DNA from 2 places in the Leisingera sp. XS_AS12 genome. Region 2 is predicted to be linked to the other one. Evidence: riboswitches for the same ligand, from Rfam matches in the RefSeq annotation. Region 2 holds a riboswitch; the other holds the start of a gene.
The links. A riboswitch is a leader RNA that binds a small molecule or an ion and turns the genes downstream of it on or off. The one in region 2 is predicted to bind thiamine pyrophosphate.
Positions count from the first base shown of each region.

Region 1: it holds a riboswitch for thiamine pyrophosphate, as region 2 does, so the genes downstream of both, thiB (thiamine ABC transporter substrate binding subunit) here and thiC (phosphomethylpyrimidine synthase ThiC) in region 2, are expected to answer to the same signal.

Region 1 covers NZ_JBGFGM010000128.1:354,142-369,989, forward strand. Annotated here, with positions in the region: gene AB9K35_RS23730 (thiamine/thiamine pyrophosphate ABC transporter permease ThiP) at 1-1,365, opposite strand, end outside; gene thiB (thiamine ABC transporter substrate binding subunit) at 1,341-2,318, opposite strand; TPP riboswitch at 2,351-2,442, opposite strand; gene aroC (chorismate synthase) at 2,614-3,717, shown strand; gene AB9K35_RS23745 (helix-turn-helix domain-containing protein) at 3,762-4,178, opposite strand; gene AB9K35_RS23750 (cation transporter) at 4,252-4,887, shown strand; gene AB9K35_RS23755 (DMT family transporter) at 4,997-5,932, shown strand; gene AB9K35_RS23760 (SDR family oxidoreductase) at 5,966-6,664, opposite strand; gene AB9K35_RS23765 (LysR substrate-binding domain-containing protein) at 6,767-7,639, shown strand; gene AB9K35_RS23770 (alkaline phosphatase D family protein) at 7,608-9,164, opposite strand; gene AB9K35_RS23775 (MgtC/SapB family protein) at 9,287-9,760, opposite strand; gene AB9K35_RS23780 (branched-chain amino acid aminotransferase) at 9,881-10,747, opposite strand; gene AB9K35_RS23785 (MarR family winged helix-turn-helix transcriptional regulator) at 10,908-11,411, shown strand; gene AB9K35_RS23790 (response regulator) at 11,423-12,118, shown strand; gene AB9K35_RS23795 (histone deacetylase family protein) at 12,247-13,185, shown strand; gene AB9K35_RS23800 (exodeoxyribonuclease VII small subunit) at 13,182-13,424, shown strand; gene AB9K35_RS23805 (polyprenyl synthetase family protein) at 13,428-14,312, shown strand; gene dxs (1-deoxy-D-xylulose-5-phosphate synthase) at 14,363-15,848, shown strand, end outside.
Region 2 covers NZ_JBGFGM010000105.1:7,527-23,374, forward strand. Annotated here, with positions in the region: gene AB9K35_RS13775 (isochorismatase family protein) at 1-331, shown strand, start outside; gene AB9K35_RS13780 (hydroxymethylpyrimidine/phosphomethylpyrimidine kinase) at 332-1,036, opposite strand; gene AB9K35_RS13785 (ThiF family adenylyltransferase) at 1,033-2,004, opposite strand; gene AB9K35_RS13790 (thiamine phosphate synthase) at 2,001-2,594, opposite strand; gene AB9K35_RS13795 (thiazole synthase) at 2,594-3,376, opposite strand; gene thiS (sulfur carrier protein ThiS) at 3,381-3,578, opposite strand; gene AB9K35_RS13805 (FAD-dependent oxidoreductase) at 3,547-4,515, opposite strand; gene thiC (phosphomethylpyrimidine synthase ThiC) at 4,512-6,338, opposite strand; TPP riboswitch at 6,462-6,590, opposite strand; gene bioB (biotin synthase BioB) at 6,800-7,777, shown strand; gene AB9K35_RS13820 (8-amino-7-oxononanoate synthase) at 7,777-8,916, shown strand; gene bioD (dethiobiotin synthase) at 8,913-9,626, shown strand; gene bioA (adenosylmethionine--8-amino-7-oxononanoate transaminase) at 9,623-10,921, shown strand; gene AB9K35_RS13835 (pimeloyl-ACP methyl esterase BioG family protein) at 10,925-11,599, shown strand; gene AB9K35_RS13840 (methyltransferase) at 11,596-12,387, shown strand; gene AB9K35_RS13845 (ABC transporter substrate-binding protein) at 12,569-13,534, shown strand; gene AB9K35_RS13850 (ABC transporter substrate-binding protein) at 13,876-14,841, shown strand; gene AB9K35_RS13855 (glycine betaine/L-proline ABC transporter ATP-binding protein) at 14,852-15,848, shown strand, end outside.

The sequences.
Region 1 (15,848 bases), on a different contig from region 2:
CAGCGCCGCCGCAAGCCCCGCGGCAAATCCGGTCTGCGCCCGCATCCGGGGCAGGTAGACGTGGCGCACGAAATGCCAGCCGCGCATGTCCAGCGACAGTGACAGGCGGCCGTAGCGTCCCAGCACTTCCTGCGCGCGCGGCGCCAGGATGCGCATCGCAAAGGGCAGCGCCATCACCGCATTGACGAGGGCCGTGACCGGGAGGGCCAGATCAAACGGGCTGGCGAACGGGTAGATCACGATGAACAGCCCGGTACCGATCACCAGCGGCGAGGCCGCAAGCCCCAGAATTCCCGAGAGTTCCGCCAGCCTTCCGCGCCCGGCCGCGGCCGCCGCGGCCATCGGCAGCGCCAGCACCAGCAGCAACGCGGTGCTGAGCGCGGCCACCAGAACCGAATTGCCCGCCGCCTGCCAGACAGAGCCTTTCAGCGTGGTGAGCCCCGGCAGCCCGGCCAGCACGATCGCGGCCAGCGGCAGCAGCAGAAAGGCAGCGGCCAGCAGGATCCAGCCCGCATCCAGCCCGCGCGCGAGGGTGCTTTTGCCGTCCCAGCGCTGCACCGCGCGGTCCAGCCCGGCGCCGAAACCCTCGCCCGTCGAGACCCGCAGCGCCACCAGCGCAGCGGCGCCGGTCAGCACGAGTTGCAGGCCCGACAGAAGTGCGGCGCGGCCAAGGTCGAAATCAAAGCGGAAGGCCTGATAAATCGCGAGCTCAATCGTGGTGGCCCGCGGTCCGCCGCCCAGCGTCAGCGCCACCGCAAAGCTGGAAAGGCAGATGGCAAAGACCACCGCCAGCGCGCCCGGGGCGACGCGGCGCAGCATCGGCGCCTCCAGCAGCCGCCACATCGCCAGCGGCCCGGCATCCAGCTGGGCGGCGAGGCGGAAGCGCTCGGCCGGGATTTCCTGCCAACCCTGCAGGATCAGCCGGGTGGCCAGCGGCAGGTTGAAAAAGACATGTGCCAGCACCACCCCGTGCAGCCCGTAGATCTGCACCGGCTCCAGCCCGAACAGACCCAGCAGCACACTCAGCCAGCCGGCGCGGCCGAACACCGCCAGCAGACCAAGGATCGCCACGATCACCGGCAGGATGAACGGCGCGCCCAGAAGCGCGATCAGCAGCCGCCGCCCGGCAAAGCGTCGCCGCGCCAGCGCGCGGGCAACGGGGATGGCGAGGCCGACGCTCAGCAGCGCCGACAGGCTGGCCTGTGTCAGGGTAAAGCGCAGCGCGGACCAGTCGCTGGTCGCAAGGCCGCTGCCGGTTTCGGCCCTGAGGGCCACCGCCGCGAGGGTGCCCAGGATCAGCGCCGCTACCAGAAGCGCCGCGCCGATCCCGGCCGTTGCCCTTATTGGCTGAGCGCGTTCAGCCATTCGTCCAGCGCCGTACCCCGCACGGCGGCGGCCTCGTCTTCGGACAGCAGCAGCGACTTGGCCGGCTGTGCCAGGGTCTCAAACCCTTTGGGAAGACCCTCCGCCGGGGTCACGGCAGGGTACATCCAGTTGGTGGTCGGGATGATCGACTGGAAGGCATCAGAGACCATGAAGTCGAGGAACTGGTCGGCCAGCTCCGGCTGGTCGGAGCCAGCCAGCTTGCCGGCCACTTCGACCTGCATGTAATGGCCCTCGTCAAAGGCGGCAGCCGCCTTGGTGCCGTCTTCCTCGGCAATCAGGTGATAGGCCGGAGAGGTGGTGTAGGACAGCACCATGTCGGCTTCGCCCTCCAGGAACATGCCGTAGGCTTCGGACCAGCCCTTGGTCACCGTCACCACGTTGTCGGCCAGCCCTTCCCAGATCGCGGGGGCTTCATCGCCGTAGGCTGCCTTGACCCACATCAGCAGTCCCAGACCAGGGGTCGAGGAGCGCGGATCCTGGATCACGATCTTCTTGTCGCTCGCGGCCAGCGCCTTGAAATCGGCGGGCGCCGCAGCATCGGCGTTGTGGACAAAGGCGAAGTAGCCCCAGTCGTAGGGCACAAAGGTCGCGTCGTTCCACGCAACCGGCAGGCTGTAGTCGGCGCTGACCGAATGCTCGGCGAACAGGCCGGTCGCCTTGGCAGCGGCGGTCAGGTTGGTGTCCAAGCCCAGAACCACGTCGGCCTCGGATCGTGCGCCCTCCAGCTTGATGCGCGCAAGCAGTGCCGCGCCATCGCCTGCGCCGACCAGTTTCAGGTCGCAGCCGCAGACTTCCTCGAACGCCTTCTCGACGGCCGGGCCGGGGCCCCATTCGGAGACGAAGCTGTCATAGGTATAAACGGTGAGTTCGGGCGTGTCGGCAAAGGCTGCCGAGGCGCCCAGCAGTCCCGCTGCAAATGCAAGATGTTTCATGCCATCCTCCTTTGCGGCTTTGGGCAAGGGTGGAGGCTGTCCAGTACCTTCCCTCCGCCGGTGTGATCCGGTTCAGGTTCAACGGGTGTCATCTCAGCGCCTGCGCGCACCCCGAGGTGGCGCGCAGAGTATTCCCCGTACGCCGCAATGACAAGGCAAACTCCGCCGCCTGTCTTGCGCCGCCAAATCCCGGCGGAGCCGCCGGGGTCGGTGCCGGTCGCCTGTGCCGCAGCAGGAAACCCCTTGAGAGAGCGCCCCCCGCCCGCTAAGCACGGCCCAAAGGAGACCCTTCCCGATGTCGATGAACAGCTTTGGACACCTCTTCCGCGTTACCACCTGGGGCGAAAGCCACGGGCCCGCGCTTGGCGCTACCGTCGACGGGTGCCCGCCGAACGTCCCGTTGGAGCCGGAAATGCTGCAGCAGTGGCTGGACAAGCGCCGTCCGGGGCAGAACAAGAACACCACCCAGCGCAATGAACCCGACGCGGTGAAGATCCTGTCCGGCGTGTTCGAGGGCAAATCCACCGGCACGCCGATCCAGCTGATGATCGAGAACACCGACCAGCGCTCAAAGGACTATGGCGAGATCGCGCAGACCTTCCGTCCGGGCCACGCCGACATCACCTATTTCCAGAAATACGGCAACCGCGACTACCGCGGCGGCGGCCGGTCCTCGGCGCGCGAAACCGCGGCGCGGGTTGCGGCGGGCGGTGTTGCACGTGAAGCAATCAAGACACTGGTGCCTGGTCTGGAGATCAAGGGCTACATGACCCGGATGGGCGAGATGGAAATCGACCGCAGCCGGTTCGACTGGGATGCGATCGACCAGAACGATTTCTGGATCCCGGATGTCGGGGCCGTGCAGGACTGGGAAGACTATCTGCAGGGCCTGCGCAAGGCGCATGACTCGGTCGGCGCGGTCGTGGAGGTTGTCGCGCGCGGCGTGCCCGCAGGCATTGGCGCGCCGATTTACGGCAAGCTGGACACTGATCTGGCCGCGGCGATGATGTCGATCAACGCGGTGAAGGGCGTCGAGATCGGCGAGGGCATGAACGCCGCCCGGCTAAAGGGATCGGAGAACGCCGACGAGATCTTCATGGGCAATGACGGCGCGCCGGTCTATTCCTCGAACCATGCCGGCGGCATTCTTGGCGGTATTTCCACCGGGCAGGACGTGGTGGTGCGTTTCGCGGTCAAGCCGACCTCCTCGATCCTCACTCCGCGCCAGTCGATCCGCAAGGATGGCACCGCCACCGAGGTCATCACCAAGGGCCGCCATGACCCCTGCGTCGGCATCCGCGCGGTGCCGGTGGCGGAGGCGATGATGGCCTGTGTGATCCTGGACCACTTGCTGCTGCACCGCGGCCAGATCGGTGAGAACCAGGGCCGCATCGGCTGACTTTCAGGCTCTAACAAGGGAGCTTTCCAGCAGCTCCGAGCTGTTTAGCCGTGCTCCGTGGTGCATTGGCTGTGATCGCCAAGCGCCGTAAGCACCTTGCAGCAGCCACCGTTGCCGCCATCGCACAGGTGGCTGATCCGCTCCAACTCGGTCGCCAGCTGTTCCAATTTGCGGATGCGGTCACGAACATTGGCCAACTGGCTGCGGGCGATGCGGTCGGCTTCGGCACAATCCTCGCCCAGCTGGCCATCCAGCCCCATCAGCGCCTTGATGTCCTCCAGTGAAAAGCCGAGGTCGCGGGCATGTTTGATGAACCCCAGCGCATCCATCCCGTCCTGCCCATAACGGCGCTGGTTGCCGGCGTTGCGGCCCGGCTGCGGCAGCAGGCCGATCTCCTCGTAATAACGGATGGTGGGCACCTTCACGCCCGTCGCCTTGGACAGCTGGCCGATGGAAAACATGCGAAGCCCCTCTTGAAGCTCTAGTGACTAGAGCACTTAGGTTGACCTCGAATCAAGAACGAGGACAAGAGAAATGGCAGGCTGCTGCAATCACGAAGCAAAATTCGACGGGGTCTCGGCGGACTACAAACGCAGGCTATGGGCGGTAATCGCCATCAACGCGGGCATGTTCGCGGTGGAGATGGGGGCAGGCCAGCTGGCCGACAGCCAGGCGCTGAAGGCGGACGCGCTGGATTTTCTGGGCGATGCGCTGACCTATGGCATTTCACTGGCGGTGATCGGCGCCTCCCTGCGCACCCGCGCGCTTGCGGCTCTGGGCAAGGGCGTCAGCTTGCTGCTGATGGGGCTGTGGGTGTTCGGCTCGACCATCTATCAGGTGTTCTACATCGGCGTGCCGCAGGCGCATGTGATGGGCGGGATCGGGTTCATGGCGCTGGCGGCCAACCTGATCTCGGTCATGCTGCTGGCACGCTACAAGGACGGGGATGCCAATGTGCGCTCGGTCTGGCTGTGTTCGCGCAATGACGCCATCGGCAACGTGGCGGTGATGATCGCGGCACTGGGGGTCTGGGGCACGGCCAGCGGCTGGCCCGACCTGATCGTGGCCGGCATCATGGGCGGCCTGTTCCTCAGCTCCGCCTTCCAGATACTGATGCAGGCGCTGAAGGAATGGCGCAGCGAGGCGGTGCAGGCCGCGCATCAGCACTGACACCCACGGTCTGCGCCGACGCCTGCGGCGGGGGCGCAGACCACATGATTGGCCGCCAGGGCGCAATCAGCCCATTGATCTTTGCGGCGCTTGGGCGCAGGGTCGCGCCATGGCAAAACCGTTAACATCGCATCGACCTGTGCTGGCAGTCCTGTTGAAGGTACTGGCCATCGCGCTGTTCACCGCCCTGTCCGGGATCATCAAGGCCACCTCCGCGCATGTGCCTGCAGGCGAGGCGGTGTTCTTCCGCTCGTTCTTCGCGATCCCGGTGATCGTGGTCTGGCTGGCTGCGCGGGGCGAACTGCGGCACGGGCTGATCACCAAGCGGCCGATGTACCATGTCTGGCGCGGGCTGGTCGGGACATCGGCGATGGCGATGACCTTCATGGGGCTGGCGTTGCTGCCGCTGCCCGAGGTCACCGCAATCGGCTATGCCACGCCGATCTTCACCCTGATCCTGGCAGCGCTGTTTCTGGGCGAGACCATCCGCATGGTGCGGATCACCGCGGTTGCCATCGGGCTGCTGGGGGTTCTGATCATGATCTGGCCACGACTCGGCGGCGATCTGGAGGATGGCGCCATGCTGGGGGTTCTGCTGGTCGTCGCAGCGACGGTGGCGCGCGGCTTCGTGCAGATCCACATCCGCCGCATGGTGCAGTCGGAACATACCGCTGCGATCGTGTTCTATTTCTCGCTCACGGCCTCGGTGCTGGCGCTGCTGACCGCGCCGTTCGGCTGGGTAGTGCCAGAGCCCCGCGTGCTGGCGTTGCTGGTCTCGGCCGGGCTGGTCGGCGGGGTGGCGCAGATCCTGGTCACCTCCTCCTACCGGTTTGCCCCGGCCTCGATGCTGGCACCTTATGACTACGCTTCGATGATCTTTGCCATCATCATCGGTTATGTCTGGTTCAACGAGTGGCCGACGCTCGTGATGCTGGCAGGGGCCGCCTTGGTCGTGGCGGGCAATGCGTTGGTGATCTGGCGCGAGCACCGGCTTGGCCTGCAGCGGGGCAAGGCCAAGCCGATGATCGATCCCAAGGGCGGATAACAGGCTCTAACAAGGCATACTCGTTGCATTTGCCTAGACCGACCGGGTCAGCCCGCCGTCGATGCGAATGTTCTGCCCAGTGGTATAGGCAGCCTCGTCCGAGGCAAGATGCGCAATCAGCGCCGAGACTTCGCGGGCGGTGCCGTAGCGGCCCATCGGGATCCGCGCCTTGCGGCCCTCGGTCTCGGGCAGGCTGTCGATGAAACCGGGCAGCACGTTGTTCATCCGCACGCCCTTTGCGGCATATTTGTCCGCGAAGAGTTTGGTGAAACTGGCCAGCCCGGCCCGGAACACGCCCGAGGTCGGAAACAGCGGATCGGGTTCAAACGCCGCAAAGGTCGAGATGTTGATGATCGAACCCTTGCCTTGCGCCGCCATGATCGGGGCCACCAGACGGGTCGGGCGGATCACGTTCATCAAGTAGTATTCCATCCCCAGATGCCAGTCATCATCGCTGATTTCCAGCACATCGCCCTTGGGGCCATGGCCGGCCGAATTGACCAGCACGTCGATCCGCCCCCAGCGGCCCATCGCCTTGTCCACGAGCGCCTGCAGGTCATTTTGCACAAGGTTAGAGCCTGTATGGCCGATGCCGCCCAGCTCTTCGGCCAGGGCTTCGCCCTTGCCGGAGGAGGACAGGATCGCCACCTCGTAGCCTTGGGCGCGCAGGTGGCGGGCCGCGTCGGCGCCCATGCCGCTGCCGGCGGCGGTGAACAGGGCTATCTTGGTCATGGTGTTACTCCTTCTGCTGCCTGGAACATGGCGGCTGTGGCGGCGCTTGACCAATCATGTCTCATCGCGCAAGGCTGTAGAAAATCTACTGGCTGAACCCCGATGCGCCTGCCCAACCTGAATGCTTTGCGGATGTTTGATGCCGCTGCCCGCCACCTGAATTTCGGTCGCGCGGCCGAAGAGCTGCACCTGACCCAGGGCGCGGTGGCGCAGCAGGTGCGGCGGCTGGAGGCTGATCTGGGGCACAAGCTGTTCCACCGTCACGCCCGTGGACTGACGCTGACCGATACGGGGCGCAGCTATCACGCGCCGGTGCGCCAGGCGCTGGCGCTGATCCGCGATGCGACCGACAAGTTGGCGCCGACGGTGCAGCGGGTCACCCTGTCGGTGCCGCCTTCGTTTGCGGCCAAGTGGCTGGTACCCAGGTTGACGGAGTTCGAGGCTGCCCATCCGGATCTTGACCTGCGGGTGGTGGCGGAGGAAAGCCTGACAGATTTCAAGCGTGACGGCATCGATATCGCCATCCGCCAGGGGGCCAGACCGCGGGAGGCCGGCTTGCAGTCCGCGCTGCTGGCACCGGTGGAGCTGGTCGCAGTGGCGGCGGCAGATGCGGCTCTGACACTGGGAGATTCGCCGGACCTTGCGGATCTGGCGCGAATGACGCTGATACAGGACGGGCACCGGCACTGGGACCGGCTGCTGCGGCAGGCGGGGCTGGCCACCACCGGGCGGTTGCTTCAGTTCAATCAGACCGCGCTGGCGATGGATGCAGCGCTGAACGGCCAGGGCATCGCGCTGGTGCCGCGGATCTTTCTGGGCGCGCAGCCGCTGAGGATCCTGTGGCAGGCACCGCCGCAGGACGATCTGGGGTTCCATGTGCTTTGGCCCGGCACGGATGGCCGGACCAAAGCGGTGATTGACTGGCTGCTGGCACAGCCCGGGATCAGATCGACGCGCCGACCGGATCCAGCGTGACGCTCCACAGCTCCTTGTCGGCGCGGTCCATCAGCCGCACCTTCATCTGCTGGGTGGCTCCGTCGATGTCCACCAGGCCAAAGAACTGCAGCCCCATCGAGGGCGGCAGGTTCTGGCTCTGATCCTCGGTCGGTGCCTTGATGTACTTGACCTCCGGCCCGAAGGTCATGTCGAGGTCATTGGGACCAAAGGTGCCCGCATGCAGCGGCCCGGAGACAAATTCCCAGAACGGTTCGAACTCTTGGAAGGCGGCCTTGTCGGGGTTGTAGTAGTGCGCGGCGGTGTAATGCACGTCGGCGGTGAACCAGACGGTGTTGTGGATCTTGGCGGTCTTGATGAAGCGCAGGAGTTCGCCGATCTCCAGCTCGCGCCCCTTGGCGCTGCCGTTGTCGCCATTGCCGATTGCCTCCTGGCCGCCGCCGACCACCAGGCCGATCGGCATGTCGGAGGCAATCACTTTCCAAGTGGCATCGGAATTGGCCAGCTCACGTTTGAGCCAGGCCATCTGCTCGGCGCCCAGAATACGGCTCTCGTCCGTCAGCTCGGCCTGCAGGTTCTCGGTATTGGGCCCGCGATAGCTACGCAGGTCGAGGAAGAACACATCCAGCATCGGACCGTAAGAAATCTTGCGGTAGACGCGACCCGGCTCGGACGGGGTGATGCGCAGCGGCGTCATCTCGTGGAAGGCGCGGGTGGCGCGGGCCTGCAGAACATGGATGGATTTCTCGGAATAGCGATCATCCTCCATCAGGCTGCGCGAGGAGGACCAGTTGTTCACCACCTCGTGGTCGTCCCACTGCATGAAGGTCGGGCAGACCGCGTTCATCGCGCGCACGTGCTCGTCCAGCAGGTTGTATTTCCACTGGCCGCGGAACTCGTCCAGGGTTTCGGCCACCTTGCGCTTTTCATCGATCAGCGTGGTGTTTTTCCAGATCAGCTGGCCGTCCTTTTCGACCTCGTCCTGCATCGGCCCGTCGGCATAGATGGTGTCACCGGAGTGGATGAAGAAATCGGGGCGGTGCTGCGCCATGGTGGCATAGGTGGCCATGCCGTCATCATCGATGCCCCAGCCCTGACCGGCCGTGTCGCCCGACCAGGCAAAGCGCACGTCACGACGCGCCGAGGGGGCGGTGCGGAACCGGCCCACGACGGGTTCGGACACGGCGTTGATGTCATTCAGGTCCGCCGCCACGAAGCGGTAGAAGATGTCCTGGTCCGAGGGCAGACCCTCGACCAGGCGCTTTACGGCCATGTCGTGGTTGGGCAGCGCGCTCATCGGTGCCAGCTGGCGGGCGTTGGCGAAGCTTTCGGTGGTGGAGACCTCCATCATCACTTTCGCCGGACGGTCGGTGCGGGTCCAGATCATGCCGGAAGTGGCGTCGACATCGCCGGACTGCACCCCATGCGTGAACTGCGGCCGGGCGGCGGCGCGGGAAATTGCGGGCAGCGCCAGAGAGGTGGCGAAGGCGGTACCGCCCGCCAGAAAGGCGCGGCGGGTCGGACGCGGAAAACGAATTGAAGACATGAAGCTCACCTGTCGAAAAGGAAAGGGATAGGTGAGCGCGTCTTGGGGGCGAACTGTAACTGCTGCTCTTCAGTCCGATGAAACTATCGCAAATCTTTTGCGACGGAGCACGTGTCGGACCATCACTCGCCGTCCAGATCCGGCCGGTCGGCGCTGCCCCGTTTGTCCATCACGTGGCTGAGCGCCAGAATTCCTGCAGCGATCACCGAAAGCATCAGCGCATGGACGTAGTAGCCAAGCCCGGAGGCCATACCGACGGCACCCGCCACCCACAGGCTGGCCGCGGTTGCCATGCCCCCGACGCTCTGCTTGCCCTGGATGATTGCTCCGGCCCCCAGAAAACCGATTGCCCCCACCAGCCCCTGCATGATGCGGGTCGGGTCCGACCCCATCTCGAATTGCAGCGCCTCGAGGGACAATTCCATGGTGATAAGCGTGAAACCGGCCGAGCCGAGCGCCACGATCATGTAGGTCCGCATCCCGACGCGACGCTCGCGCAGCTCCCGGTCCAACCCCATGATGGCTCCGGCAACCGCCGCACACAACAGCCGCAAGCCCAGTTCCAGATAGCTGACATATGCCGTGTCGTGTTCCACCATGTTCTCCCTGCGCCACTGTTCGGGGCAAAGGGCAGGGTTGCAGCATTCGGAGGTTCGGGCAACGAAAAACCCCCGCGCAGTGGCGGGGGTTCGGTAATTCCAGAGACTGGCGGCGGCTCAGGCGCGTACCAGCTTTTCGTAGTCTGCGGCGATCTCGCGGGTCAGCGCACCGACTTCGAACTTGTAGGGGCCGATCTCGCCCACCGGGGTGACTTCGGCGGCGGTGCCGGTCAGCCAGCACTGCTCGAAACCTTCCATCTCCTCGGGCATGATGTGGCGCTCATGCACGGTGATGCCCTTGTCCTTCAGCATCTGGATCACGGTCTGGCGCGTGATCCCGTTGAGGAAGCAATCAGCCAGCGGCGTGTGGACTTCGCCGTCCTTGACGAAGAATACATTCGCACCGGTCGCCTCGGCCACGTAGCCGCGGTAGTCCATGAACAGCGCATCCGAGCACCCCTTGGCTTCGGCCTTGTGCTTGGAAATGGTGCAGATCATGTAGAGACCGGCCGCCTTGGCATGCACCGGGATGGTCTCCGGGCTCGGGCGTTTCCACTCCGCGATGTCCAGCTTGGCGCCTTTCATCTTGGCGTCGCCATAATAGGCACCCCAGCCCCAGACCGCGATGGCCATGCGCACGGGGTTCCTTGCCGAGGCCACGCCCATGTCCTCGCCCGAGCCGCGCCAGACCAGCGCCCGCACATAGGCGTCCTGCAGGCCGGAGGCTTTCAGGGTCTCTTCCTTGGCGGCCTCGATCTGGTCGACGGTGTAGGGCATCGGAATGTCCAGCGCCTCGGCACTGGCGATCAGCCGTTCGGAGTGCTCGCGGCTCTTGAAGATCTTGCCGTTGTAGGCGCGCTCACCCTCGAACACGGAAGAGGCATAGTGCATCGCATGGGTCAGGATATGCACCTTGGCATCCCGCCATTTGACCAATTCTCCATCCATCCAGATCAGACCATCCCGGTCGTCATAGCCAGCCATGCCGCAGCCTCCTACACCTTGCAGTATTTTCGATAGTTGCGCAATTTAGGGCCGTTGCGGTCACAATCTTGCGCCAAAGCTGAGATTCGATACATCTTCACCCTTGGAATGTCAACAAGGCTGACATAAACTGCCGGGAAGTTCAGACGAGGGAAGACATATGCCGGAAGGGCGATCAGGGCAGGGACACGGCGGATCCAGCCTGTTGTTTCTGACCGACGAGCAGCTGCGCCAGGGCATCGAGGCGATGTTCTTTGCCTATCGGGGCTTCACTGCGGATCCGGACCGGATCCTGGCCGAGCTGGCCTACGGTCGGGCGCACCACCGGGCCATCCATTTCATCAGCCGCTCGCCGGGAACCACGGTGAACAACCTTCTCAGCATCCTTGGGGTGACCAAACAGTCGCTCAACCGGGTGCTGCGCACGTTGATCGGTGACGGGTTGGTGATCAGCAAGGTCGGGGAATTGGACAAGCGTGAGCGGCACCTCTACCTCACCGAGGAAGGCGAGGCGCTGGAGGCCAAGCTTTCGGATGCGCAGCGCGCCCGGATGCGTGCCGCTTACAAGGAGGCCGGGCCGGAGGCGGTGCAGGGCTTCAAGAAGGTGCTGGAGGCGATGATGGATGCGGACATGCGCCGCGCCTATGCCAAGCTTCGGGACTGAAAGGCCACACCATGAGCGATGCCCACCTGCTGATCGTCGACGATGATGAACGCATCCGTGGTTTGCTGAAGAAATTCCTGATGCGGGCAGGTTTTCTGGTAACTGCGGCGCGCGATGGGGCGCATGCACGCCGGGTGCTGGCAGGGCTTGAGTTCGACCTTATCATCATGGATGTCATGATGCCGGGCGAGGACGGCATTTCGCTGACCCGTGACTTGCGCGAAAAGATGACGACGCCGGTGCTGCTGCTGACCGCCAAGGGCGAGACGGAGGACCGGATCGCCGGGCTGGAGGCGGGGGCGGATGATTACCTGCCCAAGCCCTTCGAACCCAAGGAGCTGCTTTTGCGGGTCAATGCGATCCTGAGGCGCATTCCGGACACCACGGCACAGGATAGTGCGCCCAAGGTGCTCCATCTCGGGACCATCCGCTATGATATCGAGCGCGGCGAAATGTGGCAGGGTGAGGAGCTGATCCGCCTGACTGCCACCGAAAGCCAACTGATGCGGATCTTCTCGGCGCAGCCCGGCGAGCCCGTCAGCCGCTCCAAGCTGGTCGAGGATCTGGGCCGCGACCGCGGCCAGGCACAGGAACGCGCGGTGGATGTGCAGATTACCCGCCTGCGCCGCAAGATCGAGCCGAACCCGAAACAGCCGCAATATCTGCAAACGGTGCGCGGTGCCGGCTACATGCTCGCGCCGGACTGACCCGCGCCGCTTCTCGCTTCTTCGGCAAATCCTGTCCGGTCCGGGGCCGTGCCCGGCAAAACCGCTTGCAGCTGTCGCCTGCCGCCTCCTAGGCTCGCCCCAGACCTGACCGCAGGAGAACCCAGTTGATGACCGCCGCCCCGACCACTGCCCTGATCACCCACGCCGATTGCCTGAACCACGTCACCCCGGAGGGCCATCCCGAACGGGTGGCCCGGCTGGAGCATGTGCTGCATGCGCTGGAGCCTTTGGAGCTGAAGCGTGTCACCGCCCCGATGGCGGCTGAAGACGACATACTGCGCATTCATCCGGCGGCCTACTTGGCGGAACTGCGGCGGGCCTCTCCGGCGGAAGGCTGGGCGCAGATCGATGGCGACACCTTCCTGTCGCCGGGTTCGCTGGACGCGGCATTTCGCGCGGCAGGTGCCGTGGTGCGTGGCGTCGACATGGTGCTGGGCGGCGAAGTACAGAACGCTTTTGCCGCGGTGCGCCCGCCGGGCCATCATGCCGAGGCCGACACTGCCATGGGCTTTTGCCTGTTCGGCAATGCGGCGCTGGCGGCAAAACACGCGCTGGACCATCACGGCCTCAGCCGCGTCGCGGTGGTCGATTTTGACGTGCACCACGGCAACGGCACCCAGGATCTGTTGTGGGACGAGCCGCGCGCGCTGGTGATCACCAGCCAGCAGATGCCGCTGTGGCCGGGCAGCGGCCACGCCGATGAAGACGGCGCCCATGGCCAGATCCTGAACCTGCCGCTGCCACCGGAGTCGGGCCGGGCAGAGATGCAGGCGGCCTATGAGGGGCAGGCGTTTCCCCGCCTGCGTGCCTTCCGGCCGGAGCTGATCATCATCTCCGCCGGTTTCGACGCCCATCAGGACGACCCGCTCGCCAATCTGAACTGGAGCACCGCTGATTTCGCCTGGTTGACGGCACAGCTGTGCGCACTGGCGGCAGAGCTGTGTGGCGGCCGTATCGTCTCGACTTTGGAAGGCGGATATGATCTGAACGCGCTTGCCGCGGCAGCGCGCGCACATGTTGAAGAATTGATAAGGGCACCGGCATGACAGAGACCCCTGTGGACCAGATGAGCTTTGAACAGGCAATGCGTGAGCTGGAGGGCGTGGTGGACCAGCTGGAGCGCGGCGACGTGGCGCTGGATGCGTCGATCGCGCTGTACGAGCGCGGCGCCGAGCTGAAGAAACGCTGCGAGGACGAGCTGAAGCGCGCCGAGGAAAAGGTCGCCGCCATCACCCTGGATGCCAACGGCACCCCCAAGGGCACCCAGCCGCTGGACGCCGACTGAGCCATGAACGCCGCCGCAGACAGCCAGGCGCGCCCCTTTGCGCAGGCGCTGAAACAGGCCCAGGCCGCGATCACCGCCCATATGGAGGCGCAGCTGGCCGGTGGCGACGAGCTGCACTCCGCGATGCGTTACGCGATCACGGGCGGCAAGATGCTGCGCGGCTTCCTTGTGTTGGAAAGCGCCCGGCTGCACGGCGTGCCGCAGGCCGCCGCGTTACAGGCGGCCTTGGCGATCGAATGTATCCACGCCTATTCTCTGGTGCACGACGATCTGCCTTGCATGGATGACGACAACCTGCGCCGCGGCCAGCCAACGGTGCACCGCAAATGGAACGAGGCCATGGCCGTGCTGGCAGGCGACAGCCTGCAGTGCTTTGCCTTTGAACTGCTGGCCGACCCGGCTCTGGGGCCGCAGGCGTTGCCGCTGATCCGAGGACTGGCGCTGGCTTCGGGCAAGGATGGCATGGTGTCGGGGCAGATGCTGGATATCGCCGCCGAGACCGCCGAGGCGCCGCTGACGCTGGACCAGATCACCTTGCTGCAAAGCCGTAAAACCGGCTGCCTGATCGAATGGTCGGCCACCGTCGGCGCCGTGCTAGCGGGCGAAGATCCCGCGCGCTTGCGCCAATATGCGACGGCGCTGGGGCTTGCCTTTCAGATCGCGGATGACATCCTGGATGTGGAGGGCGACGCGGATAAGGTTGGCAAGGCCGTGCGCAAGGATGCAGAGGCCGGCAAGGCGACCTTCGTGTCGCTGCTTGGGCTGGATGCGGCAAAATCGCGTGCCAAGGCATTGTGCGAGGAGGCCTGCGCCGCCCTGGCCCCCTATGGCGCCGAGGCGGAAACCTTGAAGGAAGCCGCGCGCTTCGTTATCTCGCGCGACAGCTAACCCAGCACGCAACGCTCCCCGCGGGGCGGCCCGCAGCCCAAGGAGGCACCATGTCCGAACGGCCCCATACTCCGCTTCTTGACCAGATCAGCCGTCCGGCCGACCTGAAGGGGCTGACCGACACTCAGCTGACCCAGGTGGCGCAGGAACTGCGGCAGGAAACCATCTCTGCGGTCTCTGTCACCGGCGGCCATCTGGGTGCGGGGCTTGGTGTGGTGGAGTTGACCACGGCATTGCATGCGGTCTTTGACACCCCGCGGGACAAGGTGATTTGGGATGTCTCCCACCAGTGCTATCCCCACAAGATCCTGACGGGCCGTCGTGACCGCATCCGCACGCTGCGGATGAAGGACGGGCTGAGCGGTTTCACCAAACGCTCCGAGTCGCCTTATGATCCCTTCGGTGCGGCCCACAGCTCCACCTCGATCAGCGCCGCCCTTGGCTTTGCCGTGGCGCGCGACCTTGGCGGTGTGATCCCCGAGGGGCTGGGCGACGCCATCGCGGTGATCGGTGATGGCTCGATGTCAGCGGGCATGGCGTTCGAGGCGATGAACAATGCAGGCCATCTGGGCAAGCGGCTGATCGTTATTCTGAACGACAATGAAATGTCGATCGCACCGCCGGTTGGGGCGCTGTCCTCTTACCTGTCGCGCCTCTACGCGGGTGAGCCGTTCCAGGAACTGAAGGCCGCCGCCAAGGGCGCAGTTTCGCTGCTGCCGGAGCCCTTCCGTGAAGGCGCCAAGCGCGCCAAGGACATGCTGAAGGGCATGGCAGTTGGGGGCACGCTGTTCGAGGCGCTCGGGTTCTCCTACCTGGGTCCGATCGACGGCCATGATATGGACCAGCTGCTGCCGGTGCTGCGCACGGTGAAGGCGCGCGCGACCGGCCCGATCCTGATCCATGTGCTGACCAAGAAGGGCAAAGGTTACGGCCCCGCCGAGCGCGCCCGTGACAAGGGCCATGCCACCGCTAAGTTCGACATGGTGACCGGCGAGCAGAAAAAAGCGCCCTCCAACGCGCCTTCCTACACGTCTGTTTTCGGCAATACGCTGGTGAAGCTCGCCGCCCAGGACGACAAGATCTGTGCGGTGACCGCGGCGATGCCCGATGGCACCGGGCTGAACCTGATGGCCGAGCGCTACCCTTCCCGCACCTTCGACGTGGGCATTGCCGAACAGCACGGCGTTACCTTTTCGGCCGCCCTTGCGGCAGGCGGAATGAAGCCCTTCTGCGCGATGTATTCCACCTTCCTGCAGCGCGGCTACGATCAGGTTGTGCATGATGTGGCGATCCAGCGGCTGCCGGTGCGCTTTGCCATCGACCGGGCTGGGCTGGTCGGCGCAGATGGCGCGACGCATGCGGGTAGTTTCGACATCGCCTTCATGGCCAATCTGCCGGGCATGGTGGTGATGGCCGCCGCCGACGAGGCCGAGCTGGTTCACATGGTCGCTACCGCTGCGGCCCATGATGACGGGCCGATTGCGTTCCGTTATCCGCGTGGCGAGGGCGAAGGTGTCGAGATGCCGGAGCAGCCGC
Region 2 (15,848 bases):
GGAAGGCGAGGCGGTGTTCTGGAAAACCGGCTCCTCCGGCTTTGTCGGCACCGGGCTGGCGGCGCATCTGCAGGCGGGCGGCATCACCCGGCTGGTGATCGTCGGCGGGGTTGCTGCCTTCTGCGTCAACTCCACGGCGCGGTCTGCCGCCAACCTCGGCTTCGCGATCGAGGTCGTCGAGGACGCGCTGGTGGCGTTTGCCCTGCCTGCGCGCAAGGGCGGCGACCTGGATGCCGAAGTGGTGCTGGAGGTGACCCTGTCGGCGCTGCAGGCCGGCTTCGGCACCGTGCTGCCAGCGGCGGAGGTGCTGGAAAGGCTGCCCGCCGCCTGATCACTCCTGCAGCCAGCGGTGCACCGCCTCCTTGGCGGCACGGCAGGCCTCTGGAAGCGGCGCGCCCATGGCCAGATGGCAGGCAATCGCGGTGGCCAGGCTGCAGCCGGTGCCACGTTTCGAGACGCCCAACCGGGGTTTTTCAAAGGCAACAGTGCTGCCATCGGCGCAACAAAGCACATCGGTGCTGAGCGCGCCGCGGCCGTGGCCGCCCTTGACCAGCACCGCCGACACGCCTTGCGCCAGCAAGGCTGCCGCCTGCCGAGCCGGGTCACCACTGCAGCCAGACAGCGCTGCCAGCTCATCCAAGTTGGGGGTCACCACCGCAACCCGGCGCAGCAGCGCGCCAAAACCGCCCGCGGCCATCAGCGTCCCGCCAGAGGTGGCCTTCAGCACCGGGTCCAGCACGATGGGCAGATCGTCGGGCAGGGCGTTGGTCACCGCATCTGCCACCGCAGCGGAGCCGAGCATGCCGATCTTCACAGCGCCGGGCGGTGCGGGCGTGGCCAGCGCGGCAGCGATCTGATCCGCCACGGCCTCGGCGGTGCAGGGGTGGACAGCCAGCACCGCCGCATCCGTCTGCACGGTGACGGCGGTGACGGCGGGGCGCAGGGTGACGCCAAGGGCGGCCGCCATCGCCGCATCGCGGCTCAGTCCCGCGCCGCCGCTGCTGTCGGTGCCGCCGATGGCCAGGATCGCGCTCATGCGGGGCTGTCTCCGGCGGCGAGCAGGGCAAGACTGCGGTGGCCCGCCTGCTGCAAGGTCGCGGCGGCCCCCCAGGCGCGCAGCCCACTGCGGCAGCACAGCACGATGCGGCGCCCGCGCGGCAGGTCGGCGGTGGCCAGATCCGCGGGCGCGATGCGCCGTGCCTGCGGCACGGCCATCCGCGGCGCTTCCTCCTCGGGGCGCAGTTCCACCACCACATCCTGCGGCGTGATCTGGCTGGCAGCGACGAAGGGCAGGGCAGTCTCGGGTTCCTCCGCGTCGTCAAAGCGGAAGCTGCTGACATGCAGATCCTCCAGCCGGAAGCTGAACAGCTGGCCGCAGGGGCTGGGCTGATGGCCCAGCAGCACCTTCAGCGCCAGCTGCGCCTGCAGGGCGCCGATCATGCCGACGGCAGGCCCCATGACGCCCGCCGTGGCGCAGGTGGCGGCGCGGGCGGGCAGGTCGGGAAAGACCGCGCGCAGGGATGGCGCACTGCCACAAAACCCGCCGGCATAGCCGGACTGCCCCAGCGCCGAGGCTGAAATCAGCGGCTTGCCCGCCGCGAGGCAGCTGTCCGACAGGATGTAGGAGACCGCGAAACTGTCCGCCGCATCGACCACCAGGTCCGCAGCCTGCACCCATGCGGCGGCGTTGGCGGCGTCCAGCGGCTGCGCCAGTGCGGTGACCTCGAGGTCCGGGTTGGCGGACAGCAGATGCGCCTGCGCGGCTTCCGCCTTTGGTCGGCCAATGTCCTGCATGGCATACAGAACCTGCCGGTGCAGGTTGCATTCCTCCACCACGTCGCCATCCACGATGGTGAGGCGCCCGACCCCGGCGCCGCCCAGATACTGCAGCACCGGGCAGCCAAGTCCGCCGGCCCCCACCACCAGCACATGGGCGCGCGCCAGCCGCGCCTGGCCGTCGGCGCCGACCTCCGGCAGTATCATCTGGCGGGCATAGCGGCTCATGCGCGGCAGGCCTCGGCCCATTCCCGGGTGCGCGCCTCCGGGTCGGCGGCCTGCTGGATGTCGGTCACCACCGCCGCGCTGTCGGCACCGGCCGCGAAGACGCCGGGCAGGCGCTCGGGCGTCAGGCCGCCGATCGCCACCAGCGGCGTCTTGCCCGCCATCTGTTTCCAGCGGGTCACCCGCTCCAGCCCCTGCGGCCCCCATTTCATCTTCTTCAGCAGCGTCGGATAGACCGGACCCAGCGCCACATAGGCCGGATCATGGGACAGCGCGCGCTCCAGCTCGGCCTCGTCATGGGTGGAGAGGCCAAAGCGCACACCGCGGCGGCGCAGGGCGGCGAAATCCGCGGTCTCCATGTCCTCCTGGCCAAGGTGGACAAAGTTGCAATTCAGATCCAACGCCGCCTGCCAGTAGTCGTTCACCACCAGTTGCGCGTCATGGACCGCGCAGAAGTCGCGGGCGCGGGCGATCTGGCGGCGCACCTCCGGTTCGGGTTGGTCCTTGATGCGCAGCTGCACCAGCCTCGCGCCCTGCGGCACCAAGAGCTCCAGCCGACCGACATGGCCGACGATCAGGTAGAAACGCTCCATCATGCGGTCTCCGTCATATTGAGTTCGGCCAGTCCCAGAACCGGCGTCGAGGGCACCGCCATGTCGCGCCGCTCCATCGGGTCGGCAAGGTATCCGGCACGGCCCGCGTCAACAGCCAGCGCCATGGCCCGGGCCATCGCGGCAGGATCGCCGGCCTTGGCCACGGCGGTGTTCAACAGCACCGCATCCATGCCCAGTTCCATCGCCTGCGTCGCATCCGACGGGCGCCCGATGCCGGCGTCGACGATCAGCGGCACGCCTGCGAAATGCGCCCGCATCGCCCGCAGGCCGTCCGGGTTGCGCAAGCCCTGACCCGAGCCGATCGGCGCGCCCCAGGGCATCAAAAGCTCGCAGCCTGCCTCCAGCAGCCGTTCGCCCACCACCAGATCCTCGGTGGTGTAGGGAAAGACCTTGAAGCCATCGGCGCTGAGGATGCGCGCGGCTTCGACCAGCCCGAAGACATCCGGCTGCAGGGTGTCGGCATGGCCGATCACCTCCAGTTTGATCCAGTCCGTGTCGAACAGCTCCCGCGCCATGTGGGCGGTGGTCACCGCCTCCTGCACCGTGTGGCAGCCGGCGGTGTTGGGCAGGATGCGGCAGCCAGTGTCGCGCAACCCGTCCCAGAAGCCCGCGCCGGAGCCTTCGGCGGTTTCGCGGCGCAGCGACACTGTGATGATGCCGGTGCCGCTGGATTTCACCGCCTCTGCCAGCACGGCCGGAGAGGGATATTGCGCGGTGCCCAGCAGCAGCCGCGAGGCGACGTCGGTTCCATATAGTCTCATGGCCTCAGCCTCCCTGCATCGGGGCGAGCACTTCCAGCCGGTCGCCGTCGGCCAGCGTCACCTCCGCGCGCTTGGAGCGGGCGACAAAGCTTCCGTTCACCGCGGTCGCGACGGCCGAGGCGGCAAAGCCCAGCTCGTCCAGCACGGACTGCAGGTCGGTTGCCGCGACTTCATGCGGTTTGGCATTCACGATGATCTTCATCAGATGTCTCCGGTAACAATCGGTCCGCGGCCTGCTGCGCCATGGCAGGGGCCAGCAGGAACCCGTGGCGATAGAGGCCATTGAGGTACAGCGTGCCGTCCTGTTCGGTCAGCCGCGGCAGGTTGTCGGCAAAGGCCGGGCGCAGCCCCGCGCCGGTCTCGACCACGCTGGCTTCGCCGAGGCCGGGATGCAGCGTGTAGGCGGCGTTCAGCAGCTCCGCGAGCGAGCGCAGGGTGACGGGGCGGTCAGAGCTGCTCTCGATCATGGTGGCCCCGATCATGAACAGCCCCTCGTCGCGCGGCACCAGGTACAGCGGCATTCGCGGGTGCAGCAGCCGCAGGGTGCGGCGGATCTCCACCTGCGGGCAATGCAGGATCGCCATCTCGCCGCGCACCGGACGCAGGCCGGGCAGCGGCGCTGCCATGCCGGTGCAGTCCAGCGCGACGCGGGCCGGGGCCGGACCTCCACAGCGGATCTCCACCCCCAAGGCCTGCACCTTGTCCACAAGGTCGCGCAGGGCGCGCCGCGGGTCCAGATGCGCCTCCTGCTCGAACAGCAGCCCTTGGGCAAACCGCCCGGCAAGGGCCGGCTCCAGCTCCGCAATCGCGGCCCCGGCCACGGCCCGGTGGTTGCTGGTGCGGCGGGCAAAGCGGGTCAGCTCTGCCCGGTCGCGGGATGGTGCCACCACCAGCGTGCCGCGCCGGTGGACGGTCGTGACCTTTTCCCACCAGTCGACGGCGCGGCTGCCGAGGGTGATGACCTTCTCCTCGGCGCTTTCGCGTTCACACCAGGGGGCCAGCATGCCGCCCGCATAGCGCGCGACGCTGCTGCCGCCCGGGGTGTCCCCCCGTTCATACAGGGTGACCGCCGCGCCGCGCTGCGCCAGCTCATAGGCGCAGGCGAGGCCGGCAAGGCCCGCGCCTGCGATGGTGATCATTCCGCCGGTTCCGTCTTGGCCGCCGCCGCCTCGGCTGCAGGCACATAAAGCTCGCCGCCCTCGCGGAACTTGGCGGCCATTGCCTCCATCCCCTCTTTCTGCGCTTCGGCGCGGATGTCGTGGCTGATCCGCATCGAGCAGAACTTGGGCCCGCACATGGAGCAGAAATGCGCCACCTTGTGGGCTTCCTTGGGCAGGGTCTGGTCGTGGAACTCGCGCGCAGTGTCCGGGTCCAGCGAGAGGTTGAACTGATCCTCCCAGCGGAATTCGAACCGGGCACGGGACAGCGCATCGTCGCGGCGCTGCGCCCCCGGCAAGCCCTTGGCCAGATCGGCAGCATGGGCTGCGATCTTGTAGGTGATGACGCCGGTTTTCACATCATCGCGGTCCGGCAGGCCCAGGTGCTCCTTGGGCGTCACGTAACACAGCATCGCGCAGCCGAACCAGCCGATCATCGCCGCCCCGATGCCAGAGGTGATGTGGTCATAGCCCGGCGCGATGTCGGTGGTCAGCGGGCCAAGCGTGTAGAAGGGCGCCTCGTGGCAGCACTCCAGCTGCTTGTCCATGTTCTCCTTGATCTTGTGCATGGCGACATGGCCCGGCCCTTCGATCATCACCTGGCAGTCCTTGGCCCAGGCGATCTTGGTAAGCTCGCCCAGGGTCTCCAGCTCGGCAAACTGGGCCTCGTCATTGGCGTCCGCGATGGAGCCGGGGCGCAGGCCATCCCCCAACGAGAAGGAGACGTCATACTGGCGGCAGATGTCGCAGATTTCCTCGAAATGCTCATAGAGGAACGATTCCTTGTGGTGATGCAGGCACCACTTGGCCATGATCGAGCCGCCGCGCGAGACGATCCCCGTCACCCGGTTCACCGTCATCGGCACCATGTGCAGCCGCACGCCCGCATGGATCGTGAAATAGTCGACGCCTTGCTCGGCCTGCTCGATCAGCGTGTCGCGGAACACCTCCCAGGTCAGGTCCTCGGCGATGCCGTTGACCTTCTCCAGCGCCTGGTAGATCGGCACGGTGCCGATCGGAACCGGCGAGTTGCGGATGATCCATTCGCGGGTGTTGTGGATGTTGCGGCCCGTCGACAGGTCCATCACCGTGTCGGCGCCCCAGCGGATCGCCCAGACCAGCTTGTCCACCTCCTCTTCCATCGAGGAGGTGACGGCAGAGGTGCCCATGTTGGCATTGATCTTCACCAGGAAGTTGCGGCCGATGATCATCGGTTCGATTTCCGGGTGGTTGATGTTGGCGGGGATGATGGCGCGGCCGGCGGCGATTTCCTGGCGCACGAATTCCGGGGTCACGTAGTCGGGGATGTTGGCCCCGAAGTCATTGCCGTCGCGCTTGCCGTGGCAGGGCGACAGCTCGCGCAGCTGGTTTTCGCGGATTGCGACGAACTCCATCTCCGGCGTGATGATGCCCGCACGGGCATAGGCCAGCTGGGTCGGTGCGGCACCGTTCTTGCCGCGCAGGGGGGTGGGTTTCACGGGGAACTCCGGCACCAGCCGGTCGCCTTCGACGAACCCGTTGTCCTCCGGCTTCACGTCGCGGCCCTGGTATTCTTCGACGTCGCCGCGGTCGAGGATCCACTGGCGGCGCAGCTGCGGCAGGCCCTGGCGGATGTCGGTCAGCACGTTCGGGTCGGTATAGGGACCGGAGCTGTCATAGACCGGCAGCGGATCCTCGCCTGCGGTGGGATGGACGGATATTTCGCGCATGGGCACGCGGATGTCCTTGTGGACCTCGCCGTTCACGTAGATCTTGCGCGAAGCGGGCAGGGCGCCCGTGGTGATCTTGGGGTTTGGGACGTTCATTTTGGTGCTCCTCGAAGCCGAGACTCGGAAAAGACACCAGATGAGGTTTGGCTGGGAAACAGAGGGTGTACCGGCCCCCTTGTTCAGTCATCGCGCGGCATGCGGGGCTGTACGATCCCCGGTGGCCAAGCGTGCCTAGCTTCCTACGCCAGTATCAACTGGGTCAGGTTCAAAGGGTCGCTTCACCGGCCCGGCTGATGCCGTTCCTGTCCACCTCTCAGTCCCCTTGGCGGGACTCCCCTGCGTGGCTTTAGGGTTAGGGAGCAGTGATCGTGGCGTCAACATGAATTTTTGTAGATTATTTTTATATAACAATAATAGTGCGTTAGTGGGATATTTCGGCCCACCTCGTGGCAAATTGCTGCGCCGCCGCTTTGGTGCTTGATCGGGGGTGGCAAAGTTATCTATAAAATTTCGCAACGCCATCCGCGCATGGCAGGGACATGAGCACAGGAGACAGCATGCTGGACGCTGCACCCATCCGGACCGACTGGACCCGCGAAGAAGCGGAAGAGATCTACAACAAGCCCTTCATGGACCTGCTGTTCCATGCGCACAGCGTCCACCGGCAGTATTTCGACCCCAACCAGGTCCAGAAATCCAAGCTCCTGAGCATCAAGACCGGCGGCTGCGCCGAGGATTGCGCCTATTGCTCGCAGTCCGCCCGCAACGGCGCACAGCTCTCGGCCTCCAAGCTGATCGAGGTACAGCGGGTGATCGCGGAGGCAAAGAAAGCCAAGGAAGGCGGCGCGACCCGCTACTGCATGGGCGCCGCCTGGCGCTCGCCCAAGGACCGCGACATGGCCGCCCTTGAGGCGATGGTGAAAGGGGTCAAGGAACTGGGCATGGAAACCTGCATGACCCTGGGCATGCTGGACGAGGAGCAGGTGTTCCGCCTGCGCGATGCCGGGCTGGATTACTACAACCACAACATCGACACCTCCGAGCGCTACTACAAGGAAATCATCACCACCCGCACTTTTGCGGACCGGATCGACACCCTGAACAAGGTGCGCGAAGCGGGCATCAAGGTGTGTTCGGGCGGCATCGTCGGCATGGGCGAGCAGCAGATGGACCGCATCGACATGATGCTGGCGCTGGCCACGCTGGAGCAGCACCCTGATTCGGTGCCGGTCAACATGCTGATCCCGATCGCCGACACGCCGCTGGCCAATGTCGAAAAGCTGGACCCGATCGAATTCGTCCGCTCGGTGGCGCTGGCCCGCATCCTGATGCCCAAGTCCCACGTGCGCCTGTCGGCAGGCCGCACCGACATGTCGGACGAGATGCAGGCGATGTGCTTCTTTGCCGGCGCCAACTCGATCTTTGTTGGCGACACCCTGCTGACCGCCGACAACCCCGAGGAAGACAAGGACCAGCAGCTGTTCGACCGTCTGGGCATCACCGCGATGGCCGTGGGCTGCGACGGCAGCCGCTGATGGCGGGCGCCTTTCCACGGCATGAAAAATCGCTGGAAGCGCTGCGCAGCCGCGGGCGCTACCGGCAGTTGATGCCGCGGGAGGGGCATGATTTTGCCTCCAACGACTACCTCGGTCTGGCGAGCAGCGAGGTGCTGCGCGCCGCCGCATCGGACGCGCTGGCGCGCGGCGTGCCGGTGGGGGCGGGTGGTTCGCGCCTCTTGCGCGGCAACGACGCCGAGCATCAGCGGCTGGAGGCGGAGGCGGCCGCGTTCTTCGGCACCGAGGCGGCGCTGTTCATGGGCGGCGGTTTCAACGCCAACCAGGCGATCTTCTCCGCGCTGCCGCAGCAGGGCGATCTGGTGCTTTATGACGCGCTGATCCACGCCAGCACCCATGACGGCATGCGGCTGGGCCGCGCCGAGACCCGCAGCTTTGCCCACGGTGACACAGACGATGCAGCGCGGGTGCTGCGCGACTGGCGTGCGTCGGGCGGCGCGGGGCAGGTCTGGATCGCGGTCGAGGCCGTCTATTCCATGGACGGCGATCTCGCCCCGCTGGACGCGCTTATGGCACTGGCGGATGCGACCGGTGCGGTGCTGGTGGTCGACGAGGCGCATTCCACCGGCGTCTTCGGCGACATGGGCCGCGGTCTGGCGCATGAGATCGCGCACCGCCCCAACGTTCTGTCCTTACACACCTGCGGCAAGGCGCTGGGCGCCTCCGGCGCACTGATCTGCGGCCAGCGGGTGCTGATCGAGACCCTCATCAACAAGGCGCGCGGCTTCATCTATGCGACGGCTCCGTCACCGCTGAACGCCGCCCTCGTGCGCGCCGCCCTGCAGGAACTGCGCCAGAACCCGACCCGCCGGGAGCAGGCCTGGGCCGGGATCGCCCACGCCCAAGATGAGGCCAAACGCCTGTGCGGGCTGGACGGTTTTGACAGCCAGATCCTGCCGGTGGTGATCGGCGACGACAAGCGCACCATGGCGCTGGCCGCGGCGATGCAGGGTCACGGCTATGACATCCGCGGCATCCGCCCGCCCACGGTGCCCCGCGGCACCGCGCGGCTGCGGCTGTCGATCACCTTGAATACCGGGGCAGGGGTCATCACCTCGATGTTAGAAACCCTTGCCCGCGAACTGGAGGCACGCTCATGACGCCCAGAAACACGCTGATCGTGACCGGCACCGACACCGGCATCGGCAAGACCATCTTCTCGGCCGGACTGGTGCAGGCGCTGGAGGCAACCTACTGGAAACCGGTGCAATCGGGGCTGGAGGACGAGACCGACAGCCAGATCGTCTCCCGCCTGTCCGGCCGCCCGGCGCTGCCCGAGGGTTATCTTCTGCAGCTCCCGGCCTCGCCGCATCTGTCGGCAGAGGCCGAGGGGGCGGAAATCGACACCGGGACGCTGCAGCTGCCGGACACCGATGGTGTGCTCGTGGCCGAGGGCGCGGGCGGCCTCATGGTGCCGCTGAACCGGCGTGAGCTCTATCTGGATCTGATCGCGCGCTGGGGCGCGCCGGTGATCCTGTGTGCGCGCACCCAGCTTGGCACCATCAACCACACGCTTTTGTCGCTGAAGGCGTTGCGCGATGCGGGCTGCGAGGTGGTGGGCGTTGCCTTCATCGGCAACCCGGAGCCGGAGGTCGAGGAAACCATCTGCCAGTTCGGCAAGGCGGCGCATCTGGGGCGGCTGCCCTTTGTCGAAGCCCTGCGCAGCGCGCCGGGGCTGGGCAGCGACGCGGGCGGCCCCGGTGCTGCGCGCACCGATGAATGCTCCGCGGCGCTGGCGCAGGCCTTTGCCGAGAACATCCACCTCGACCTGATCCGCGAGGCGCTGGCGGCGGAGGAGGACCCGGCATGAGCGCTTCTGACCTCACCCAGCTGCAATTTGACCAGCAGCACCTGTGGCACCCCTATACCAACGTCACCAAACCCGGTCCCACCTTCGTGGTGAAGGAGGCCGAGGGCGTGCATATCACGCTGGAGGACGGCACCCGGCTGATTGACGCCATGTCGTCCTGGTGGTGCATGATGCACGGCCACAGGAACCCGGCGATCACATCGGCCATTCACGACCAGCTCGACACCCTGCCGCATGTGATGTTCGGCGGGCTGACCCATGATCCGGCAATCGACCTCGGCCGCAAACTTCTGGAGATCACGTCGGACAGCCTGACCCGCATTTTCTACTGCGACTCGGGCTCGGTCTCGGTCGAGGTGGCGATGAAAATGGCGGTGCAGTACCAGCACGCCATCGGCAAGCCGCAGCGACAGGAGTTCGCAACCATCCGCTCCGGCTATCATGGCGACACCTGGAAGGCGATGAGCGTCTGCGACCCCGACACCGGCATGCACCACCTGTTTCAGGGCGCGCTGAGCGTGCAGCATTTCGTCCCCCGCCCGCCGGTCAGGCTGGACCAGGACTGGACCGACGATCCGGCGCAGAACGGCTTGGGGGAACTGCGCGCGGTGCTGGAGGCCAATGCCGACAGGATCGCCGCCTTCATCCTGGAGCCCGTCGTGCAGGGCACCGGCGGGATGTATTTCTACCACCCGGAATACCTCAACCAGGCCCGCGCGCTTTGCGATGAGCTGGGCATCCTGCTGATCTTCGACGAGATCGCCACCGGCTTTGGCCGCACGGGGGAGCTGTTTGCAACCGGCTTCTGCAACGTCGAGCCCGACATCATCTGTCTTGGCAAGGGGTTGACCGGCGGTCATATCTCCTTTGCCTGCACCATGACCAACGACCGCGTGGCGACAGGCATCGGTGGCGGCAATCCGGGCCTGTTCATGCACGGGCCGACCTATATGGGCAATCCGCTGGCCTGCGCTGCGGCCAAGGCATCGCTGGATCTCCTGACCGGGCAGGACTGGCGCGGGCGGGTGGCGGCGATTGCCGAGCAGATGCAGGCCGAGCTCGCCCCGGCCCGTGACCTGCCCCATGTCGCGGACGTGCGGGTGCTGGGCGCCATCGGCGTGATCGAGATGAAGCACCGCGTATCTGCGGACGAGGCCCATGCGCGGGCGCACGAGATGGGGGTCTTCCTGCGCCCCTTCGGTCACAACATCTATACCATGCCGCCCTTCATCACGACGCCCGACCAACTCAGCGAGATCACCGCAGGCATGCTGCGGCTGGCGCGGGAGCTATAGGCCGTGTATTTCCGCTGGCTGAAACAGGCACAAGAGCATGGCCCGGCCGCGGGAGGCGGACGGGCGATGCCCGGCGGTGCCGCCGGGCAGGCGTCCGAAGCCATAGTGGTCTTCGGAGGCTGGGCCGTCGGGCCACAGGTCTTCGCCCATCTGAGCGGCCCGCAGGATATCCTCTTTGCCAGCGACTACACCGCGCTTGAGGCCGAACTGCCGGACCTGTCGGCCTATGACAGCGTCACACTCGTGGCCTGGTCCTTTGGCGTGGCGTCTTACGCCCATTGGCAGCAGTCCCGCCCGGATCCCTTCGCCCGCAAGGTGGCGGTGAATGGCAGCCTCTCTCCGGTCAGCCGCAACACCGGCATCCCGCCGGCCATCTTTCGCCGCACGGTGGAAACGCTGGACGCGGCCAGCTTCCAGCAGTTCCTGACCCGCGTCTTCGGCGCTCCGCAGCCGGACCAGCCCCTGGACGTGGCTGCCCGCCGGGCCGAACTGCTGGCCGTCGAGGCGCGCGGCGACGCGCCCCACGTCGCGTTCGACCGCGTCTGGATCAGCTCCGCCGACAAGATCTTTCCGCCCGCCAACCTGGCCCGCGCCTGGGAAGGCCAGCCGGTGCGCAGCATCGACGCCCCGCATGCGCCCTTCGACTGGTTCTCCAGCTGGGAGGCGCTGCTGCAATGAAGGACATCGGCGCCCGCATCCCCGATCAGACCCGCATCCGCCAAAGCTTCCGGCGCGGGCTGGGCAGCTATCACCGCGCGGCCTCGGTGCAGGCGCAGATCGCGGCCCGGCTGGCGCAGCTGCTGGCCGAGGCCGGGGGCCCGCGGCAAATCGGCAGCGCCGTGGAGTTCGGTTGCGGCACCGGCCACCTGACGCAGCAGCTGGCGCAGCGCTTCGACTTTGGCCGACTGCTGCTGAACGATCTGGTCCCCGAGGCCTCCGCCGCGCTCTCTGTCCTGCCACGGGCGACGCGGGCGCAGGCGCGGTTCGCGGCCGGGCCGATCGAGACGCTGTCGCTGCCTGCGCAGCTGGACCTCGTCGCCTCGGCCTCGACGGTGCAGTGGATCGCCGACCTGCCGGAGCTGCTGGCGCGGCTCGCGGACCATCTTGCGCCGGGCGGTTGGCTGCTTCTGTCGGGTTTTGGCCGCAACCAGTTCCACGAGCTGGCGGCGCTCGGCTCTGCCGCCGCGGCCCCGAGCTATCTTGATGCGGCGGACTGGCCCGCCATGCTGCCCGCCGGGCTGGAGATCCACGCGTTGGAGCAGACCCCGCAGGTGCTGCATTTCGACGGTGCCATGGCGCTGCTGAAGCACCTGCGCCAGACCGGCGTCAACGGTCACGCCCAGCAGGGCTGGAGCCGCCGCCGCCTGCGCGACTTCGAGGACCGCTACCGCGCCCGCTTCGGGCGGGCGGGGCGGCTGCCGCTGACCTATGATCCGGTGCTGCTGCTGGCGCGCAAGACAGGCTGACGCTTTGCGACGTTTCGGCGGGGAAATGCGCGGTTGGCACGAGTTTTAATCGTTTTTCCGGCCGGTTGCGGGCAACGGCCCGCCGCGCGTTAATCTTTCTCAATCCGGGCTTGCTATCTCCGGTGCTGCGCTGCCCTTCGCGGGTGGCTGCAAGACGACTGGCAGTACGGGAGTGACGCCAATGAAGCTCAGGGCAATGGTGGCCGCGCTGGCGCTGGCCATGCCAACGGTGGGGAACGCACTGGAGATGGGGGAGCGGAGCACGCCGATCCGCCTGTCGCTGAACAACTGGACCGGCCAGCAGCTGTCGACCTACATCGTCGGCGGCATGCTGGAACACGCCGGATATACCGTGGAATATGCCGAGGCAGACCAATCCGCGATCTACCAGGAAATCGCCGACGGCGACTTTCATGCAATGGTCGAGATCTGGACCACGAGCAGCCCGGAAGCCTATCTGGCGGCGCGTGACAGCGGCCAGCTGGAGGAACTCGGCGACATGGGGCTCGACGCGCGCAACGGCGTCGTGGTGCCGCCCTACGTGGCGCAGATGTGCCCCGGCCTGCCCAATTGGGAAGCGCTGCGCGACTGTGCGGGCATCTTTTCGGCCGATGGCAAGGGCGAGCGGGGCATCTACCTGTCCTATCCGGCCTCCTGGGGCTCGCCCGGGGCCGACCGGATCCGGGCGCTGGAGCTGCCGTTCGACGTGGTGGCCGCCGACAGCGAGGCGGCGATGATCGAGACCTTCCAGCAGGCCTACAAGGACCGCCGCCCGGTGATCTCGACCTTCTGGGCGCCGCACTGGGCGATGTCCTCCTACGCGCTGCAGTTCGTCCGCCTGCCGAAACCCGAACCGGCCTGCCACAGCGATCCCGCCTGGGGGCCGAACCCCAAAGCCACCGGCGACTGCGATTTCTACCGCGGCGGCGTGGTCAAGGCCGCCTGGCCGGGCCTGCAGCAGCGCTGGCCCGCCGCGCATGAGATCCTGAAACAGTTCCAGCTCAGCATCTGGGACCAGCAGCCGCTGATTGCCCTTGTCGACGTGCGCGGCGAAACCGTGCAGGGCGCGGCGCGCGGCTGGCTGGCGGTGAACCGGGCCAAATGGATGCCGATCGTCGAAGCCGCGCTGGGCGCCGGCCGCAGCTGATACCCGACACGCCGGCGCGGTTCTGATCCGCGCGGTGCCGCGATCGTGCCCCTGCCATCGGCGGGGGCACACTTGTTCCGGGGACGGGAAAAACTTGTTTCACAAGTTAAAAAGCTGATCTCTCGTTCAGGAAGTTTTGCCTTTCGTGCCGCATTTGCTCGACAAAGCGCCGTAATAGGTTCAAATACTTGCAGTATCACCCGCCACACTCGGTCTCATCGGCACGCGGGGTTTGCGTGGACCCGTTCCACGCGCAGACCCGTGCCGCGAACCACCGGGTTCCAAAAACAGCGCCACAGCCGGGCCTTCGGCGGCGCACACACATGACAGGGAGTATCAGGATGAACTTCAAGGGATATGCGTTGGCGCTGGGCGCCGCCTCCATGACCGTGGCCGCTGGTCTGGCCTCGGCCGCGGAGCTGGGCGACACCTCCAAGCCGATCAAGCTGGCGCTGAACGAATGGACCGGCCAGCACGTGACCACCCATATCGCGGGCGAGATGCTGAAGGCCGCGGGCTATGAGGTGGAATACGTCTCGGCCGGCATGCTGAACCAGTTCCAGGCCATTGCCGACGGCGACATCCACGCAACGCTGGAAATCTGGTCCTCCAACGTTTCCGACGAATACGCCAAGAAGGTCGAGGAAGGCACCGTGGTCGAACTGGGCGATCTGGAGCTGAACGCCCGCGAAGGCATCGCCTACCCGGCGCATGTGGCCGAGCTGTGCCCCGGCCTGCCGGCCTGGGAAGCCCTGCGCGACTGCGCGATGCAGTTTGCCACCGCCGAAACCCTGCCGCAGGGCCGCCTGGTGGACTACCCCGCCGACTGGGGCACGCCCGGTGCCGACCGCATGGCTGCCCTGGAGCTGCCGTTCAAGGCCGTGCCCGCAGGGTCCGAGGCGGCGCTGATCGTCGAGCTGCGCGCCGCGACCGAGCGCAAGACGCCGCTGCTGATCACCTTCTGGCAGCCGCATTGGGCGATGTCGGCCTATGACGTCAAATTCGTCGACCTGCCCCCGGGCGAGGACGCCTGTTTCTCCGATCCCGCCTGGGGGCCGAACCCCAACGCGGTGAACGACTGCGACTTTGCGCCTTCGCGCATCTTCAAGGCTGCCTGGTCCGGCATGGAAGAAACCTGGCCCGCCGCCTATGAAATCCTCGCGAACTACACCCTGGCGGTGGAAGACCAGCAGCCGATGATGGGCGCGATTGACGTGGACGGCGGCAAGGTCGAACAGGTCGTTGCCGATTGGATGGCCGCCAACGAGGACAAATGGCGCCCGGTAGTCGACGCCGCCACCAACTGAGCCGATGCCTGTGAGCGGCTCCGATACGCCCGCCATCACCTGCCGGAATGTCTGGCAGGTGTTTGGCAAGAACGCCGACAGCGCCCTGAAGCAGGTGCTGTCGCAGACTGACAATCCGCAGGCCGCCGCGGATGATCTGCGCGCCCGCGGATTGGTGCCCGCGGTGCAGGACGCCTCCTTTGAGGTGCAGGAGGGGGAGCTGTTCGTGATCATGGGCCTGTCCGGCTCCGGCAAATCCACCCTGATCCGCTGCATTTCGCATCTGCTGCACGCCACCGGCGGCGAGATCCGCATCGACGGCGAGAACATCGTCGAGGCCAGCCCCAAACGGCTGATCGAACTGCGCCGCAAGAAGCTGGGCATGGTGTTCCAGCACTTCGGCCTGTTCCCGCATATGACCGTGGCCGAAAACGTCGCCTATCCCCTGCGGGTGCAGGGCATGAGGAAAAGCCAGCGCATGGCCAAGGCGCAGGAGGTGATCGATCTCGTCGGCCTCGGCGGCCGCGAACGCCATTACCCGCGCGAGCTGTCCGGCGGCCAGCGCCAGCGCGTCGGCATCGCCCGCTCGCTGGTGGCGGATTGCTCGGTCTGGTTCCTGGACGAACCCTTCTCGGCGCTGGACCCGCTGATCCGGCGGCAGCTGCAGGACGAGTTCCTGGAAATTCAGGCCAAACTGAAGACCACCATCGTCTTCATCACCCATGACATCAACGAAGCCCTGAAGCTGGCCGATCGCATTGCCATCATGCGCGATGGCAAGATCGTGCAGATCGGCACCCCCGCCGATATCGTGCTGCGTCCGGCCGATGATTACGTGCGTGAATTCTCCCGCGATGTGGCCAAGGGGCAGCACGCCCGCGTGGCCTCGGTGATGCAGACCGGTGACGCGCTGGCGCATGGCCCCGACGATCCCGGCCTGCGCCAGGACATGACGCTGGACGCGGCTCTGGCCCGCTGCATGGAGCTGTATGAGCCGGTGCCGGTGCGCGCACCGGACGGCCAGCTGG